Regions from separate parts of the Streptomyces sp. NBC_00045 genome, predicted to be linked through region 1. Evidence: riboswitches for the same ligand, from Rfam matches in the RefSeq annotation. Region 1 holds a riboswitch; the other holds the start of a gene.
What was found. Region 1 has a riboswitch for S-adenosylmethionine ahead of OHA65_RS11630 (aminotransferase class V-fold PLP-dependent enzyme). Riboswitches for the same ligand answer to the same signal wherever they lie in the genome.
Positions count from the first base shown of each region.

Region 2: another riboswitch for S-adenosylmethionine. It lies ahead of thrC (threonine synthase); the one in region 1 lies ahead of OHA65_RS11630 (aminotransferase class V-fold PLP-dependent enzyme).

Region 1 is NZ_CP108271.1:2,462,948-2,471,609, forward strand. Features, by position in the region: gene OHA65_RS11620 (rhomboid family intramembrane serine protease) at 1-8, shown strand, start outside; gene OHA65_RS11625 (Lrp/AsnC family transcriptional regulator) at 5-286, shown strand; gene OHA65_RS11630 (aminotransferase class V-fold PLP-dependent enzyme) at 892-2,310, opposite strand; SAM riboswitch class IV at 2,542-2,658, opposite strand; gene trpD (anthranilate phosphoribosyltransferase) at 2,914-3,978, opposite strand; gene OHA65_RS11640 (cytochrome bc complex cytochrome b subunit) at 4,144-5,769, opposite strand; gene OHA65_RS11645 (Rieske 2Fe-2S domain-containing protein) at 5,766-6,824, opposite strand; gene OHA65_RS11650 (c-type cytochrome) at 6,821-7,630, opposite strand; gene OHA65_RS11655 (heme-copper oxidase subunit III) at 7,707-8,327, opposite strand; gene OHA65_RS11660 (hypothetical protein) at 8,526-8,662, shown strand, end outside.
Region 2 is NZ_CP108271.1:3,735,731-3,744,392, forward strand. Features, by position in the region: gene groL (chaperonin GroEL) at 1-196, opposite strand, end outside; gene OHA65_RS17345 (cold-shock protein) at 531-734, opposite strand; gene OHA65_RS17350 (MoaD/ThiS family protein) at 1,117-1,395, opposite strand; gene thrC (threonine synthase) at 1,434-2,708, opposite strand; SAM riboswitch class I at 2,726-2,875, opposite strand; gene OHA65_RS17360 (glucosyl-3-phosphoglycerate synthase) at 3,071-4,048, shown strand; gene OHA65_RS17365 (trehalose-6-phosphate synthase) at 4,094-5,560, shown strand; gene otsB (trehalose-phosphatase) at 5,719-6,567, opposite strand; gene OHA65_RS17375 (DUF3263 domain-containing protein) at 6,667-6,903, opposite strand; gene OHA65_RS17380 (extracellular solute-binding protein) at 6,987-8,288, opposite strand; gene OHA65_RS17385 (ROK family protein) at 8,487-8,662, shown strand, end outside.

The sequences.
Region 1 (8,662 bases):
AACCGTGATCACCGCGATCGTGCTCATCAAGACCAGCGTGGACCGCATCCCCGAGATCGCCGAGTCCATCGCCGCGCTGGAGAACGTCAGCGAGGTCTACTCCGTCACGGGGACGTACGACCTGATCGCCCTGGTGCGCGTGGCCCGCCACGAGAACCTGGCGGACATCATCCCCGGCCGCATCAGCAAGATCCCGGGCGTGGAGGCGACGGACACGCACGTGGCGTTCCGCACCTACTCCCAGCACGACCTGGAAGCGGCCTTCGCCATCGGCCTGGACGCGTAGCGTCCGACCGTTCACAGTTCCGGCAGCCGCTCCCCCGGCCGGGGCACGCGGCGTTCCTGCAGCCAGAACGGGTAGCCCCGCAAGTGGTCACCGAGGCCGGTGTCGAGGTGCGCGAGGTACGCGCGGGACCGCCGGCCGCCTCACGCTCGTCCTCCCGCTCCGACGCCGACCGGCTCCGGTCCAGGCCCACGGCCCACTCGCGGTCCCGGCCCCGGTCCCGCCACCGGTCCCGGACCAGCTCCGGGGTCCAGTGCGCGTCGCCGTCGCACTCGTACCCGGCCATCGGGTCCTGCCGGGCCGCGGCCATGACCCGGTACGTCTCCTCGGGCGTGCACGGCTGGCGGTGGACGAACTCCCCGCCGGACTCGTCGTCGTACAGGACGTGGGCCGGCGCGACCTCGCGGCCCACCCAGCAGGTGTCGGTAGCCGCCCCGTAGAACGGCCCCGGCGCGTTGCGCCAGTTGCGCTCCCGCCACGCTTCGGGCCGGCCGCCCCACGGCGGCTGGTACGCGGGCACCCAGTTCGCGAGGCCGGGTAGCGGCTCGCCCTCCGCGCAGGCGCGGACCGTCGGCAGCGGATCCCAGTAGGTCATGCCGAGCAGCCCGTCAGACGGCCGGGACGCAGCGACCCTCCTCCGTGCGGTACTGCCACTTGGCGCCGTCCCGAACCAGCTCGCGCACCGCGCGCACGAACCGTTCGACGTGCTCGTCCGGGGTGCCCGCGCCGAAGCTGACGCGGATCGCGTTCAGCGTGGGGGCACCCCCGGACGAAGTCTGGGGGTGTTCGCCCGGGGCCGCCTCGGGGGCCCCGCATTCGCCCTGCGCCTGCGGCTCGCTGCCGAGCAGGGTGCGGACCAGCGGGTGGGCGCAGAACAGGCCGTCGCGGACGCCGATCCCGTACTCCGCGGACAGCGCGGCCGCGAAGTGCGAGCTGTTCCAACCGTCCACCACGAAGGAGATGACGCCGACCCGCGGGGCGTCGTCGCCGAACAGGGAGAGGATCCTGACCTGCGGGACCTCGGCCAGGCCTGCGCGGACCTTCGCGATGAGGTGCCGCTCGCGGGCGACGAGGTTCTCGAAGCCGGCCTCGTCCAGCGCCCGGCAGGCGGAGGCGATGGAGTACACGCCGATGACGTTCGGGGAGCCGGCCTCGTGGCGGGCGGCCGTGGTGTGCCACTCGACGTCGACGCCGCCGTCCTCACGGCGGGCGACCTTCCGGGAGGCGCCGCCGCCGGCCAGGTACGGCTGCGCCTGCTGGAGCCAGTCCGCGCGGCCGGCCAGTACGCCGGAGCCGAACGGCGCGTACAGCTTGTGCCCGGAGAAGGCGACCCAGTCCACGTCCAGCTCCTGGACGGAGACGGGGTGGTGCGGGGCCAGCTGCGCGGCGTCCAGGACGATCCGCGCGCCGTGGGCGTGCGCGGCGGCGGCGAGTTCCTTCACCGGCCACAGTTCACCGGTGACGTTGGACGCGCCGGTGACGCAGACCAGCGCCGGCCCGTGCGGATCGCGGTCCGCCAGCGCCCGGTCCAGGGTCTCGACGGCCTGCACCGGGGTCCGCGGGGCGTTGAGGTACGTGACCTGCGCGTCGCCCCACGGCAGCAGCGAGGCGTGGTGCTCGGTCTCGAAGACGAAGACCTGACAGCCGGCGGGGAGCACGGCGGCGAGCAGGTTCAGGGAGTCGGTGGTGGAGCGGGTGAAGACCACCTGGTCGGCGGGCCGGCAGTCGAGGAACTCGGCGACGGTGGCCCGGCTCTGCTCGAAGAGGTCGGTGGAGAGCTGCGAGAGGTACCCGGCCCCGCGGTGGACGCTGCCGTAGTAGGGGGCGTACGCGGCGACGTCGTCCCAGACCCGCTGGAGCGCGGGGGCGCTGGCCGCGTAGTCGAGGGCCGCGTAGCTGACCTCGCCGCCGATGACGAGCGGGACGGTCACGTCCCGGCCGAGGACCGGCAGCGGCTCGGCACGGGCGGGGTCGACGGGCGGGGTCGCGACGGACGCGGTGGCGACGGCGTTCGGGTACGTGGACATGGCGGTATCTCCCGGCAGGACAGGCGGAATGGCTTCGGAAGGCCCGTACGTGGGTGCACGGATGCGCGGGCGCGCGGCAGCGCGGATGCACATGTGCCAGTGGTACGGGAATTGCCTCGACGCGCGGACGACTGGGGACCGCACGGAGGGTGAAGAGGGGCGGAGTCGCCCTATCGCATTCGCTTGCTCACGGAAAAGCTCCTCGGGAGACCAGGACCCCTGGTGTCGAGGGATCCGCGCTTGCCGTAGGCCTTTCTGGCTACGACCTGGTCATCACCCGGGGCACCCCGCCACGGAAGGAGGGTTGCCGGACAGCAAGCCGGGGCCGAAACGCTGTCACTCGTGACCTGGTGAGCATCCTGCCACATGATCCCCAACGCGCAAGACCCCGGTCCGCATGCTGGACCGGGGCCTTGGCCGGAAAAGATCAGGCGCTGCCTACGCGTTGCTCGCCGCCACCCAGCGGTCCAGGGCGGCCTTGGCCGCGCCCGAGCACCAACCCCCGACGCCGCACTCGCGCCGCTCGGCCGCAGGCGGCCTCCCGGGCATCGACCGGCTGCGCCGACCTCCGGCCGCCGGGGAACGCGAGCCGGTGGCCCCCGCCTACGCGTTGCTGGCCGCCACCCAGCGGTCCAGGGCAGCCTTGGCCGCGCCCGAGTCAATGGATTGCGCCGCCCGGGCGATCGCGGCGCGGATCTCGTCCTCCAGGGAGCCCGTGCCCGGGTCCAGGGCCACCAGGGCCGCCGCCGAGTTCAACAGCACCGCGTCACGGACCGGCCCGGTCTCGCCGGCCAGCAGACGGCGGGCGACGTCCGCGTTGTACGAGGCGTCCGCGCCGCGCAGCGCCGAGACGTCGACCAGGGGGATGCCCACGTCGCGCGGGTCGAACGACTGCTCGTCCACCCGGCCGTCGCGGACCCACCACACCCGGGAGGTGGCCGTGGTCGTCAGCTCGTCCAGGCCGTCGTCGCCTCGGAACACCAGCGCCGAGGAGCCGCGCTCCGCCAGCACGCCCGCCACGATGGGCGCCACCCGCGGGTCCGCGACGCCCGTGGCCTGCGCCCGTACCCGCGCCGGGTTGGTCAGCGGGCCGAGGAAGTTGAAGGTGGTCCGGATCCCGAGCTCCTTCCGGGCCGCGGCCACGTGCCGCAGCGCCGGGTGGAACTTCACCGCGAAGCAGAAGGTGATGCCGGCTTCTTCGGCGACCTCGACCACCCGCGCCGGGGTGAGGTCCAGGTTGACGCCGAGCTTCTCCAGCACGTCCGAGGACCCGCTCGCGGAGGACGCGGCCCGGTTGCCGTGCTTGACCACCTTGGCACCCGTGCCGGCCACCACGATCGACGACATCGTCGAGATGTTCACCGTCTTGGCCCCGTCGCCGCCGGTGCCGACGATGTCCACCGTCCGGCCCGGCACCTCGATCAGGTTGGCGTGCTCGTACATGGACCGTACGAGGCCGTTGATCTCCGCGACCGTCTCCCCCTTGGCCCGGAGCGCCACCACGAAGCCGGCGATCTGGGCGTCGGTGGCCTCCCCGCGCATGATCCGGTCCATGGCCCAGGCCGTTTCGTCGGCGCGCAGGTCCTGGCCGGTGAGCAGGGCGTCGAGGAGACCCGGCCAGCCACGGGCCGCCACGCTGTCGCCGCCTGCCGGGGTCACAACGTTCATGGTCCGCTCCTGCTGCTGGTCGGCCGTCCGATGCCGGGGCCCACGTCGAATGGGAAGGAGATCAGCCTATCCAGCCCCGGGGACGGCAAAGAGCCCCGTCCAGACACTGGACGGGGCTCTTGCCGTGGCGACACCGGGACTGGCGTGAATCAGTCCCTCATGGGATCAGTGGTGGCCGTGGCCGCTCTGGATCTCCTTGTACTCCTCCACCGTGGGCTTCGGAATCTGGTTGTTCTCGGCGTAGAAGCCCTTGCTGAGCTTCGCGCGGAGCTTCTCCATGCGGCCGACCTTGCGCTCGACACCGTTCTCGTCGACCGTCGGGCCGATCTCGACCGGCTTGTACTGCTCGTGCGCGGTCAGCGTGTGCAGCTTGCCCTGCGGGAGCGGCTCGTGGATCTCGACGAACTCACCGTGCGGCAGGCGCTTGATGATGCCGGTCTCGCGACCGTGCAGCACCTTGTCGTGGTCCCGGCGCTGGAGGCCGAGGCAGATGCGCTTGGTGACGATGAAGGCGAGGACCGGGACGACGAAGAAGCCGATCCGGACGAACCACGTGATGTTGTTGATCGAGAGGTGGAAGTACTGCGCGAACATGTCGTTTCCACCGCCGATCAGCAGCACGATGTACTCCGCGATCCAGGCGACACCGAAGCCCGTACGGGTCGGGACGTTGCGCGGGCGGTCCAGGATGTGGTGCTCGCGCTTGTCACCGGTGACCCAGGACTCGATGAACGGCCAGGCGGCGATCGAGCCCAGCACCAGCGGGAAGATCAGCAGGGGGATGAACACGCCGAGAACGAGCGTGTGGCCCCACAGGTTGATCTCCCAGCCCGGCATGGCACGGATCAGGCCTTCCGGCATACCCATGTACCAGTCGGGCTGCGCGCCGGTGGACACGTGGTCCGGGCGGTACGGGCCGAGGGCCCAGATCGGGTTGATCGAGGCGATCGCCGCGATGGCCGCGATGACACCGAAGACCAGGAAGAAGAAGCCTCCGGCCTTGGCCATGTAGACCGGCAGCAGCGGCATGCCGACGACGTTGTTGTTCGTCTTGCCGGGACCCGCGAACTGGGTGTGCTTGTGGTAGAAGACCAGGATCAGGTGGGCCACCAGCAGGCCCATCATGATGCCGGGCAGCAGCAGGATGTGGATCGAGTAGAACCGCGCGACGAAGTCGCCGCCGGGGAACTCGCCGCCGAAGAGGAAGAACGAGATGTACGTGCCGACGATCGGCACGGACAGGATCGCGCCCTCCATGAAGCGGACACCGGTGCCCGAGAGCAGGTCGTCCGGCAGGGAGTAACCGGTGAAACCGGTGAACATGCCGAGGACCAGCAGCAGGAAGCCGAAGATCCAGTTGACCTCGCGCGGCTTGCGGAACGCGCCGGTGAAGAAGACGCGCATCATGTGCACGACCATGCCGGCGACGAAGATCAGGGCCGACCAGTGGTGGATCTGCCGGATGAGCAGACCGCCGCGGACGTCGAAGCTGATGTCCAGCGTCGAGGCGAAGGCCTCGGACATCTGGACGCCCTGCATCGGCACGTACGAGCCGTGGTAGACGACCTCGTTCATGCTCGGGTGGAAGAACAGCGTCAGGTACACACCCGTGAGGATGATGATGATGAAGCTGTAGAGGCAGATCTCACCCAGCATGAAGGACCAGTGGTCCGGGAAGATCTTGCGCATGTTGGACTTGGCCAGGCTGTAGATGCCCAGGCGGCCGTCCGCCCAGTCGGCTACCCGCTCGCCGGCCGGCGCTTTGCGCTTCGAATCGGTGGCAGTACTCATCCGCGCTCCCAGAATGCAGGACCGACGGGCTCTTCGAAGTCGCCGAGCGCTTCAAGGAAGCCTTCGCCGTTCACGCCGATCCGCAGCTGCGGAAGCGCGTGGCCGGCCGGGCCGAAGATGACACGGGCGCCGTCGGAGAGGTCGAAGGTGGACTGGTGGCACGGGCAGAGCACGTGGTGCGTCTGCTGCTCGTACAGGCTGATCGGGCAGCCGACGTGGGTGCAGATCTTCGAGTAGGCCACGATGCCCTCGTGGGACCACTCCAGCTCCTGCTTGTCCTTGATGTCGTCCGGCTTGATCCGGACGATCATCAGGGCAGCCTTGGCGATCTGCGTCTGGAAGTCGTGCTGCTCCTCGTCCAGGCCCTCGGGCCGGACGAAGGTCAGCGAACCGACCTGGACGTCCTCGGGACGCAGCGGCTCGTTCGTGTTGTCGTTGATGAGCAGCTTGCCCTTGGCCCACACGGTCTTGCGCAGCTTCTCCTCGGGCAGCGGGCCCAGGTCGCGCATGATCATGACGGCGGACAGCGGCAGCATGGCCAGCGCGCCCAGCATCGTGTTGCGGATCAGCGGGCGACGGCCGATGGCGGACTCGTTCGCACCGTCGGCGAAGTCCGACAGGACCTTCGCCTTGACCTCCGGCGGCGCCGCGATCGCGTGGCGCTCGTCGGCGACCTCCACGTCGGACATCAGGGTGCGGGCCCAGTGGACCGCGCCCGCGCCGATGCAGAAGAGGGCGGCACCCAGGGTCAGACCGAGGGCGAAGTTGAGCCCGCTCACCTTCCCGACGGGGAAGATGTAGACGATCTTGTCGACCGGGATGGCCACGTACGAGACGATGAAGCCGATCGTGGCCAGCATCGACAGCGTGAACAGCATCGCCACGGTGCGCTCGGAGCGCCTCGCGGCCCGCTCGTCGATGTCCTGGATACGGGGCTTGTGGACCGGCAGGCCCGGGTCGGCGAACGGGTCGTCCGCGACTGCTACGCCACCGTGGTGCGCGTCGCCCTGCTCGCTCGGCAGGTGCTTCTCTTCGGGAATGTCTTGGCTACTCATGACTTCTTGGCCTTAGCGGTGTGGGCCGCGACCCAGACGGCGACAGCGATCAGCGCACCCAGACCGAAGATCCAGCCGAACAGACCCTCGGAAACGGGGCCGAGGCCACCGAGCTTCAGGCCGCCAGGGCTGACCGACTGCTCGCCGTTCACGTGCTGGATGTACGCGATGATGTCCTTCTTCTCCTTCGTCGGCATGGTGCTGTCCGGGAAGGAGGGCATGTTCTGCGGGCCGGTGAGCATGGCCTCGTAGATGTGCTTCGGCTCGACGCCCTCAAGGCTGGGGGCGTACTTGCCGTTCGTCAGTGCGCCGCCTTCGCCGGTGAAGTTGTGGCACTGCGCGCAGTTGTTGCGGAACAGCTCACCACCCCTGGCGATGTCGGCACCCGCCGGGTCGTACTGCTTCTCGGTCGGCACCATCGGGCCGGCGCCGAGGGAGGCGATGTAGGCGGCGAGCTGGTCGATCTGCGCCTGGTCGTAGACGACCGGCTTCTTCGGCACCTGCGCGCCGGGCTGCTGGGCGGGCATGCGGCCCGTGCTCACCTGGAAGTCGACGGCCGCGGAGCCGACGCCGACCAGGCTGGGGCCGTCAGTGGAACCCTGACCGCTGGATCCGTGGCAGCTTGCGCAGCTCACGGCGTAGAGCTTCTTGCCCTCGTCGATGGCGAGGGACTGGGCGGTTTCATCGGCCTGCGCCTTGCCCGCGGGGGCGAAGGCGGCGTACAGCCCCCCAGTGGCCGCCAGCGCGAGGAGTAGAACGACGACCGCCGCCAGCGGATGGCGTCGTCGTGCGGAGAGCTTTTTCACGGATTACCCCGGTGTCAGGATCTTCTGCGTCGGTGTGTCTGGATGGAGTGCCGGGTCGGGCCCGGTGACGTGTTCGCTACTTGATCAGGTAGATCGTCGCGAAGAGGCCGATCCAGACGACGTCGACGAAGTGCCAGTAGTAGGACACGACGATGGCCGACGTGGCCTGTTCGTGGGTGAACCTCTTGGCCGCGTACGTCCGGCCGAGGACCAGCAGGAAGGCGATGAGACCGCCCGTCACGTGCAGACCGTGGAAGCCGGTGGTCAGGTAGAACACCGAGCCGTACGGACCTGACTTGAGAGACATGCCCTCGTGCTTGACCAGCTCGGTGTACTCGAACACCTGGCCGCCAATGAAGATCGCACCCATGACGAACGTGACCATGAACCACGACCGGAGCTTCTTCACGTCACCGCGCTCGGCTGCGAATACGCCGAGCTGGCAGGTGAGGGAGGAAAGCACCAGGATCGTCGTGTTCGTCGCCGAGAAGGGCAGATTCAAGGCCGAAGCCTGCTCTGCCCAGTACTCGGCGCCTGTCACGGATCGCAGGGTGAAGTACATCGCGAAGAGGGCCGCGAAGAACATCAGCTCGGAACTCAACCAGATGATGGTTCCGACGCTGACGAGGTTCGGCCGGTTGACCGTCGGGTGCGCGTGCCCGGTATCTACTGTCGTTGCTGTCGCCACGACCGACATTATGTCGGTCGCTTATCCCGCCCTCACCCCGGGGGGTGCCGTTCGGAGTGTCAGGGGCGTGTGCAAGGCCCGAACGGCCCATCAGATCGGCCCCGGAGCAACACCCGCGAGGCTGTTCGAACCGATGTTGACACCGGGTCGGACGGAGTAGCATCCCGCGCAACACCAACGTGATTCACGGCACCGTGGAGGAACGAAATGCGGTCGACTGCACGGGTTCTGGTCTACAGCGACGACGCGAGCACCCGGGAGCAGGTGCGGCTGGCGGCCGGGCGCAGGCCGGCCGCGGACCTGCCTCCTGTCGAATTCGTGGAATGCGCCACGCTCCCGGCGGT
Region 2 (8,662 bases), 1.3 Mb from region 1:
CGTACGGGTCCTCGAGCTCGATCTCCTTGGCGATGGAAACACCATCGTTGGTGATCGTGGGGGCGCCCCACTTCTTCTCAAGGACGACGTTGCGACCCTTGGGGCCAAGGGTGACCTTGACGGCGTCGGCGAGCTGGTTCATACCGCGCTCAAGGCCGCGCCGGGCCTCCTCGTCGAACGCAATGATCTTGGCCATCTGAAGTGGTCCTCCAGGACTGGGGTTCCCCCTGCGCCGCCGGCGTGGGGGGAGGGTTGGATTGCTCCGGACCGCGCCCGCGCCCGCGACGGACGGCCTGCGTGCCCGGCGGTTCCTTCCCGCCGGACCCTGCGGGCCTCACCGACCCGGTCCTGTGTAGTAGCACTCTCAGCACGAGAGTGCTAACGCCAATGATTAGCACTCGACCCCCTTGAGTGCAAGCGGCTTCCACGAAGCCCGGCCCGGCGCGGTGCGGGCAGCACGAAGGGCCCGCATCCCTCCTCAAGGATGCGGACCCTTCGTGCGTATGCGTCGGTGGTCGATCGCGCCGGGACTAGACGGCGAGCTTGACCATGTCCGCCTGCGGACCCTTCTGGCCCTGCGAGATCTCGAACTCGACCCGCTGACCCTCTTCAAGGGTGCGGTACCCGTCCATCTGGATGGCGCTGTAGTGGACGAACACATCCGCACCACCGTCGACCGCGATGAAGCCGTAGCCCTTCTCCGCGTTGAACCACTTGACGGTGCCCTGAGCCATGCCTAACTCCCCTATTACTGGCCCTTGCGCGGGACCGCACTTCGCGGTCCCGGGTCAGAACTTGCGCCGGAACGCCTCGACCGGGGCTGAATGTATCTGCACCGCTGCTGTCTGCAACAGGTCAATCCGACGAGAAATCTGGACACGGGGATACATTGAAATAAAGTGAAAAGTTGGCATATTCCCGGGCAACTCGGACCCGGCATATCTCGCCAAAGCCCCATACCGCACTTGCACATTGACTCAATGTCAACCCTCACGCGACTCGCTCATATGCAGCGGGCAAGTCCAGCGGAGGGGACTTCCCCAACCTTACCGCGCCCAACCAAGCAGAATTACCCCCTCCGCTTTTACCGGAGGGGGTAATTCAGGGGTTGTTGCGTCAGCAGCCGCCCGCGACGGCGGGAATGATCGAGACACCGGCGCCGTCCGGCGTCACCGCGTCCAGACCGCCCTCGAAGCGCACGTCGTCGTCGTTGACGTAGACGTTCACGAACCGGCGCAGCTTGCCCTGGTCGTCCAGGACGCGCGCGGCGATGCCCGGGTGGTTCACCTCAAGGGAGGCGATGACCTCGGAGAGGGTCGCGCCCTCGGCCGTGACCTCGGCCTGGCCGCCGGTGTAGGTGCGCAGGATGGTGGGGATGCGGACGTTGACGCTCATGGCGCTACTGCCTTTCCGGGTACGAGGGGGATCGGGGATCAGGCCAGGCCGGCGGCGCGGAACGCGTCCAGGCTCGGGCGGATGGTGGCGGTCTGCCCGCTGTCCGCGGCCACCGCCTCCAGGGTCTTGAGGCCGTCACCGGTGTTCAGGACCACCGTGGTCAGCGCCGGGTCGAGCTGGCCGTTCTCGATGAGCTTCTTGGTCACGCCGACGGTCACGCCGCCCGCGGTCTCGGCGAAGATGCCCTCGGCCTGCGCGAGGATCTTGATGGCCTCGACGACCTGCTCGTCGGTGACGTCCTCGACGTAGCCGCCGGTGCGGCGGGCGATGTCCAGGACGTACGGGCCGTCGGCCGGGTTGCCGATGGCGAGCGACTTGGCGATGGTGTTCGGCTTCTGCGGGCGGACCACGTCGTGGCCGGCCTTGAAGGCGGTCGACACCGGGGAGCAGCCCTCGGCCTGGGCGCCGAAGATCTTGTACGGCTTGTCCTCGACCAGCCCGAGCTTGATCAGCTCCTGCAGACCCTTGTCGATCTTCGTCAGCTGCGAGCCGGACGCGATCGGGATCACGATCTGGTCGGGCAGCTGCCAGCCGAGCTGCTCGCAGATCTCGTAGGCGAGGGTCTTGGAACCCTCGCCGTAGTAGGGGCGCAGGTTGACGTTGACGAAGCCCCAGCCCTCGCCCAGCGGGTCGCCGATGAGCTCGGAGCAGAAGCGGTTGACGTCGTCGTAGTTGCCTTCGATGCCGACCAGGTCGCCGCCGTACACACCGGCCATGACGACCTTGCCCTGCTCCAGGTCGTGCGGGATGAACACGCAGGAGCGGAAGCCGGCCCGGGCGGCCGCGGCGCCGACGGCGCCGGCCAGGTTGCCGGTGGAGGAGCAGGACAGGGTGGTGAAGCCGAAGGCGCGGGCGGCCTCGACGGCGATGGCCACGACGCGGTCCTTGAAGGAGTGCGTCGGGTTGCCGGAGTCGTCCTTGACGTAGAGCTTCCCGGTGATGCCGAGCTCCTTGGCCAGGTTGGCCGCGTCCACGAGCTTGGTGAAGCCGGGGTTCAGGCTGGGCTTGGCGGCCACGTCAGCGGGGACGGGCAGCAGCGGGGCGTAGCGCCAGATGTTGTTCGGGCCGGCCTCGATCGCGGCGCGCAGGGCTTCGGGGTCGCCGGTGGGCAGGTCGTAGGCGACTTCCAGCGGACCGAAACACTCGACGCAGGCGAAGATGGGTCCGAGTTCGAAACGGGTACCGCACTCACGACACGAGAGGCCGGTGGCAGGTCCGAGATCGACAGAGGTGGCAACAGTCTGTGCAGCCATGATGGCGAGGCCCTTTCTCCTCATCTTCCCCATGGCGCACTTCGCCATGAGACGGAATTGGCACCTTCCCTAGCCGGGGACCTCGCTGCTGCAAGCAAGCGCGAGAACCGACTGGAGGGTTGCCGGGGCTTCAACGGGCCGTGTCCCTCTGCCCCTCTGGATGAGCGGTATGGCACCGGGTTCGCGCGCTCCATGGCGCGTCCGGGCGTTTGTGCGCGGGACCCCCGGCATGCGGTGGTCCTTCGCGTTGTTCAAGACTGTAACTGAAGGTCCGGGTGGTTGAGACAGCCGTCCGAACCGCGAGATGGATCACTTTTCGGCTGAAAATGCCGAGCGTCAACGATTACCGAGGAGTGCCGAACGTGCTGGAAGAGGTGGAGCGCTGGTTTGCGGACCGCTCCTGGTCCGCGGCCGACCGACCGCTCGACCAGCTGCTTTCCGCCAAACGGGCGGCAGGCGCCACGGTCAGCGTCGTCCTGCCCGCGCTCGACGAGGAAGAGACGGTCGGCGCCATCGTCGAGGTGATCCGGCGCGATCTGATCGACGGGCCGGCGGGGCCGCTCGTCGACGAACTCGTCGTGATCGACTCGGGCTCCACCGACCGGACCGCCGAAGTGGCCGCGAAGGCCGGCGCCCGGGTGGTGCACCGCGACGACATCCTGCCGCGGATCCCGGCCCTGCCCGGCAAGGGCGAGGTCTTGTGGCGCTCGCTGCTGGTGACCAGCGGCGACATCGTCTGCTTCGTGGACGCCGACCTGCGGGACTTCTCGTCCACGTTCGTGTCCGGGATCGTCGGCCCGCTGCTGACGGAGCCGGACGTCGAGTTCGTCAAGGCGATGTACGACCGCCCCTTCGGCGCCGACGCCGACGGGCCCGCCCCCGGCAAAGCCCCTGCCCAGGGGGGTCGGGTGACCGAGCTGGTCGCCCGGCCGCTGCTCAACCTCCACTGGCCGCAGCTGGCCGGGTTCGTCCAGCCGCTGGGCGGTGAGTACGCCGTGCGGCGCACCCTGCTGGAACGTTTGCCCTTCCCCGTCGGGTACGGCGTCGAGCTGGGCCTGCTGGTCGACGCGCTGCACACCGTCGGACTGGACGCGCTGGCCCAGGTGGACGTGGGCGTACGGCTCCACCGCCATCAGGACGGCCGGGCGCTGGGCCGCATGGCCGCGGCGATCTACCGGACGGCGCAGCTGCGGCTCTCGCGCGGGCACCTCGTACGCCCCGAGTTGACGCAGTTCGAGCGCGGGCCGAACGGGTTCGTGCCGCGGACGTACGCCGTGGACACCGAGGAGCGGCCGCCGATGGCCGAGGTCAAGGAGTACTCCGGCCGCAGGGTGGCGTGAGGGAACTGACGTTTGAGCGGGCGGGCCCCGGGCTAGGTTCGCGGCATGGCTTCCCAGGTACTCGTTGCAGCGAACCGCGGCCCCCTCTCCTACCAACTCGGCGAAGACGACACCCTCACGGCCCGGCGCGGCGGCGGCGGCCTCGTCTCCGGCCTCTCCGCCGCCCTGGCCCGACAGCCGGAGGCCCTGTGGATCTGCGCGGCGCTGTCGGAGGCGGACCGGGAGGCGGTCCGGCGGGGCGTCTGCGAGCCCGGCGTCCGGATGCTGGACATCGATCCCACGACGTACGACGACGCGTACAACGGCATCGCGAACTCGGTGCTGTGGTTCACCCACCACCACCTGTACGACGTCCCGCGCGAGCCGGTCTTCGACGCCCGGTTCCGGCAGCAATGGGACTCGTACGCGGCGTACAACCGGGCCTTCGCCGAGGCCCTGGCCGAAGAGGCCGCCGAGGGGGCGTGCGTCCTGGTGCAGGACTACCACCTGGCGCTGGTCCCGGGGCAGTTGCGCGAGCTGCGGCCCGACCTGCGCATCGCGCACTTCACGCACACGCCGTGGGCCTCGCGGGAGTTCCTCGACATGCTGCCGGACGACGTGCGCGGACAGCTCGTGTGGGGGATGCTCGGCGCGGACCAGCTGGGCTTCCACACCTGGCGCTGGTCGGCGGAGTTCATCGCCGGGGCGGACCGGGACGACGCGGTCGGCATCGCGCAGCCGCACCTGCCCGGCGGCTCCCCGGAGCGCGGGGTGTGGCACCACAGGGCCGCCGCCGACGGGTCCGGGTACGGTCCGCGGCGCTTCACGGAGGTGCGGCAGTACGCCCTGGGCGTCGACGCGGACGACCTGCGCGCGCTCGCGCACCGGCCGGTGGTGGACGACAAGCTGGCCGCCCTGCGGGCCGACGTCGGCGGCCGGGCGACCATCGTCCGCGTGGACCGCACCGAGCTCTCGAAGAACATCCTGCGCGGGCTGCTGGCCTACCGGGAGCTACTGACCGCGCACCCCGAGTGGCGGGACCGGGTGGTCCACCTGGCCTCGGCGTACCCGTCGCGACAGGACCTGGAGGTCTACCGCGCGTACACGCAGTCGGTGCGGGAGCTGGCGCAGGAGATCAACGCGGAGTTCGGGACGGCCGACTGGCAGCCGGTGCTGGTGTCCGTCGAGGACGACTTCGCGCGCTCGCTGGCCGCGTACCGGCTGGCGGACGTGGCGCTGGTCAACCCGGTGCGGGACGGGATGAACCTGGTGGCGAAGGAGATCCCGGTGGTGTCGGAGGCGGGGTGTGCGCTGGTGCTGTCGTCGGGGGCGGGGGCGTACGAGGAACTCCGCGAGGACGCGCTGACGGTGAACCCGTACGACGTGTCGGCGACGGCGCAGGCGTTGCACGCGGCGCTGTTGATGCCGGCGGGTGAGCGGCTGGAGCGCACGAAGCGGCTGGCGGCCGCGGCCACGGCGCTCCCGCCGACGGACTGGTTCACGGCCCAGCTGTCCGCTCTCCGCGGGGAGTAACGGCCCCCGCTGCGCGGGGCTCTTTCCCCACCCCGCCCCTTCCCGAAACTGGGGCTCCGCCCCAGACCCCGCGCCTCAAACGCCGGCGGAGCTGCTTTTCAGCCCCGCCGGCGTTTGAGGCGCGGGAGCTCGGGGGCAACGGCGCCGCACCCGGTACGTCAGGCGCGGATGGCTCCGGCCAGGGCCGACAGGAAGGCGACCACCTCGGACGGGCCGTTCAGGACGAGGTCCGCGCGGGTGGCGAGTTCGGGGACCTCGGCCGATCCGCTGGCCACCAGCAGCCCCGGCATGCCGTCCGTGCGGAGCTTCTCCACGGCCGCGTACGCGGCGAGGTCGCCGAGGTCGTCCCCCGCGTACAGCACCGCTTCGGCGCCCGTCTCCGCGAGGTATTCGGTCAGGGCCACGCCCTTGTCCATCCCCGGCGGCCGCAGTTCCAGTACCGCCCGCCCCGGCTCGACCATCAGCCCGTGGCGCGCCGCCAGCTCGGCCAGCGGTTCGCGGAGCGCGGCGAACGCGGCGTCCGGGTCCGCGGCGCGGCGGGTGTGGACGGCCAGGGCCCGGCCCTTCTCCTCGATCCACGTGCCGCGCCAGGCGCCGATGGAGTCCAGGAATCCGGGCAGTTCCGCCCGTACGGCGGCGACCCCGGGGTGCTCGGCCGGGGTGTGGACTATGCCGGTCACGGCGTCCCAGCGCTCGGCCCCGTAGTGGCCGAGGACCACCAGGTGTTCCAGGCCGGCGGCGCCTGCGAAGCCCCCGTAGCGGACCGCGACGCTCGCCGGGCGGCCGGTGATCACGGCGACGGAGGCGACCTCCGGGGCCAGCGCGGCCAGTGCCCCGACGGCTCCCGGGTGGGCCCGTGCTTGGTCGGGGTCCGGGACGATGTCGGCGAGGGTGCCGTCGAAGTCGAGCGCGACCACGGAACGGCGGGGTACGTGGAGGAGGGCTTCGAGTCCCTCGCGTCCGGCGGCGGTGACGGGCATCGGCATGCTGTGCGGATGGCTCCCCATGGGGACGACCCTAACGGCCCTGCCGGGCCACGGCTACGGCGCGCGACGTCCGGGAGCAGCTGCGCGGGGCCCGGAGGGCAGCTGCGCCGGGTCCGGGCGTCAGCGCCGGGCCCGCTGTGCTTCGCGGATGCGGCGCAGCCGGTTGACGGTTCCGGGCGCGTGGGCCAGGGCCCGCGGGTCGTCCATCAGGACGTTGAGCAGCTGGTAGTAGCGGACCGGGGTCATCCCCAGCCCTTCCCGTATCGCCCGCTCCTTGGCCCCGGGCCCGGGCCAGGTGCGTCCCTCGTACGCGAGGACCGCGGCCTCGGTGGCCGTCAGCCCCTCGTCGTCCGTCATACCGCCAGATTAACGGCGCCCTCCGACAGCCGGCCGGGTCGGGCTCCCGCCGGCTGCCGGCGGGAGCCCGACGCCGGCGCCGCTCAGTGGGCGTCGGCCTTGCGGGCGGACTCGGCGATGTTCTCCAGGACCTTCGCGGGCTGGCCGCCCGGCTGCACGCTCTTGCCGATGTTCTGCTTGACGTCCTCGCTCACCCCGGCCCAGGACTTCTTGCCGACCGGGTAGAGGCGGGCGTTCGGCAGCGCCTGCAGGAAGGTCTTCAGCTGCGGGGCCGCACCACCCGTACTGGAGTCCATGGCCCGGTAGCCGCTCGTCGTGACCGGCAGCAGGTCGTACTTGTTGGTGAAGGCCGTCACGTTCTTCGCCTGGTACAGGTAGTCGAGGAACTTCCCGGACTCCTTGCGGTGGCCGTTCTTGAAGGCCATCACCCAGTCCGCGACGCCCATCGTCGGGTGATCGGTCCCGTCGGCGGTCGGCATGGCCACCATGCCGTACTTCACGCCCTTCTGCGCCGCCTGCTTCACCAGCGTGGGGTGGCCGTTGAGCATGCCGACCTCACCGCGCGTGAAGGCGTCGAAGGCGGCCTGCCGGTCCGTCTTGGACGGCTCCGTGGGACCGGTCAGCCCCTGGCCGACCATCTTGTCGCGCAGGAATTCGAAGGTCTTGACGTTCTCCGGGGAGTCGATCGCGTACGCCTCTTCGTTGTCGGTGTAGCCGCCACCGCCCGCGAGCATCCACATCATCGATTCGGCCTGTGCCTCCTCGCGGCCGAGCGGCAGTGCGAAGGGGGTCGCCACGCCCGCCGTCTTGAGCTTCTTCGCGGCGGCCTCCAGGTCGGCCCAGCTCTTCGGCTGCCAGCCGCCCTTGGCGTCCTTGGCGATGACCCCGGCGTCCGTGAGCAGCTTCTCGTTGTAGAAGAGCAGGCGGGTGCTGGCCACGAAGGGCATGCCGTACTGGACCCGCTTGACCTTGCCGGCGTCGGCGAGCGGCGCGAGGAAGTCGGCTTCGGTGGTGACGGAGAGCAGTTCGTCCGCCGTGTAGAGCTTGCCGGCGGCCGCGTAGTCGGCGTAGGCGCCGATCTGCGCGATGTCGGGGGCCTTGCCGGCCTTGACCATGGCGGCGACCTTGGCGTCGACCTCGGACCAGGAGTAGACGCTGACCTCGACCTTGACGCCGGGGTGGTCCTGCTCGAAGCCGGAGGCCAGGTTCTTCCAGTAGCCCTCCGAGGAGTTCTGCGGATTGTCCCCGTAGTCGGCCGCCACGACCCGCAGGGTCACCTCGTTGTCCCCGGTGAGACTCCCCACGGCTCCGCAGCCCGTCAGTGCCGTGGCGGTCAGGCTCAGCGCGGCTCCGGTCGCGGCCAGGCTCAGGTAACGGCCCTTCACAGTTCTCGATCCACCCCTTGTTGTACGTACGATCCACGTAAGGTCTACACCACTTTGGCTGCTCGTCCACATCCGGAGACGCACCGTGTCCGGCCATGGCCGGACCGTGGTTCCGGATTTGTATGGCAGCTCAACAATCCACTCCAATGGACTAGACCTTTCCCCGCCGAGCACGCGAGACTGTCACCTGTGAAACCCGTGAAACACGTCATCGCCCTCGATGTGGGCGGCACCGGGATGAAGGCCGCCCTCATCGCCGACGACGGACGCCTGCTGCACGAAGCGCGCCGCGCCACCGGCCGCGACCGGGGCCCCGACGCCGTCGTCGAGACGATCCTGGAGTTCGCCGCCGAGCTGTACGAACTCGGCCGCGA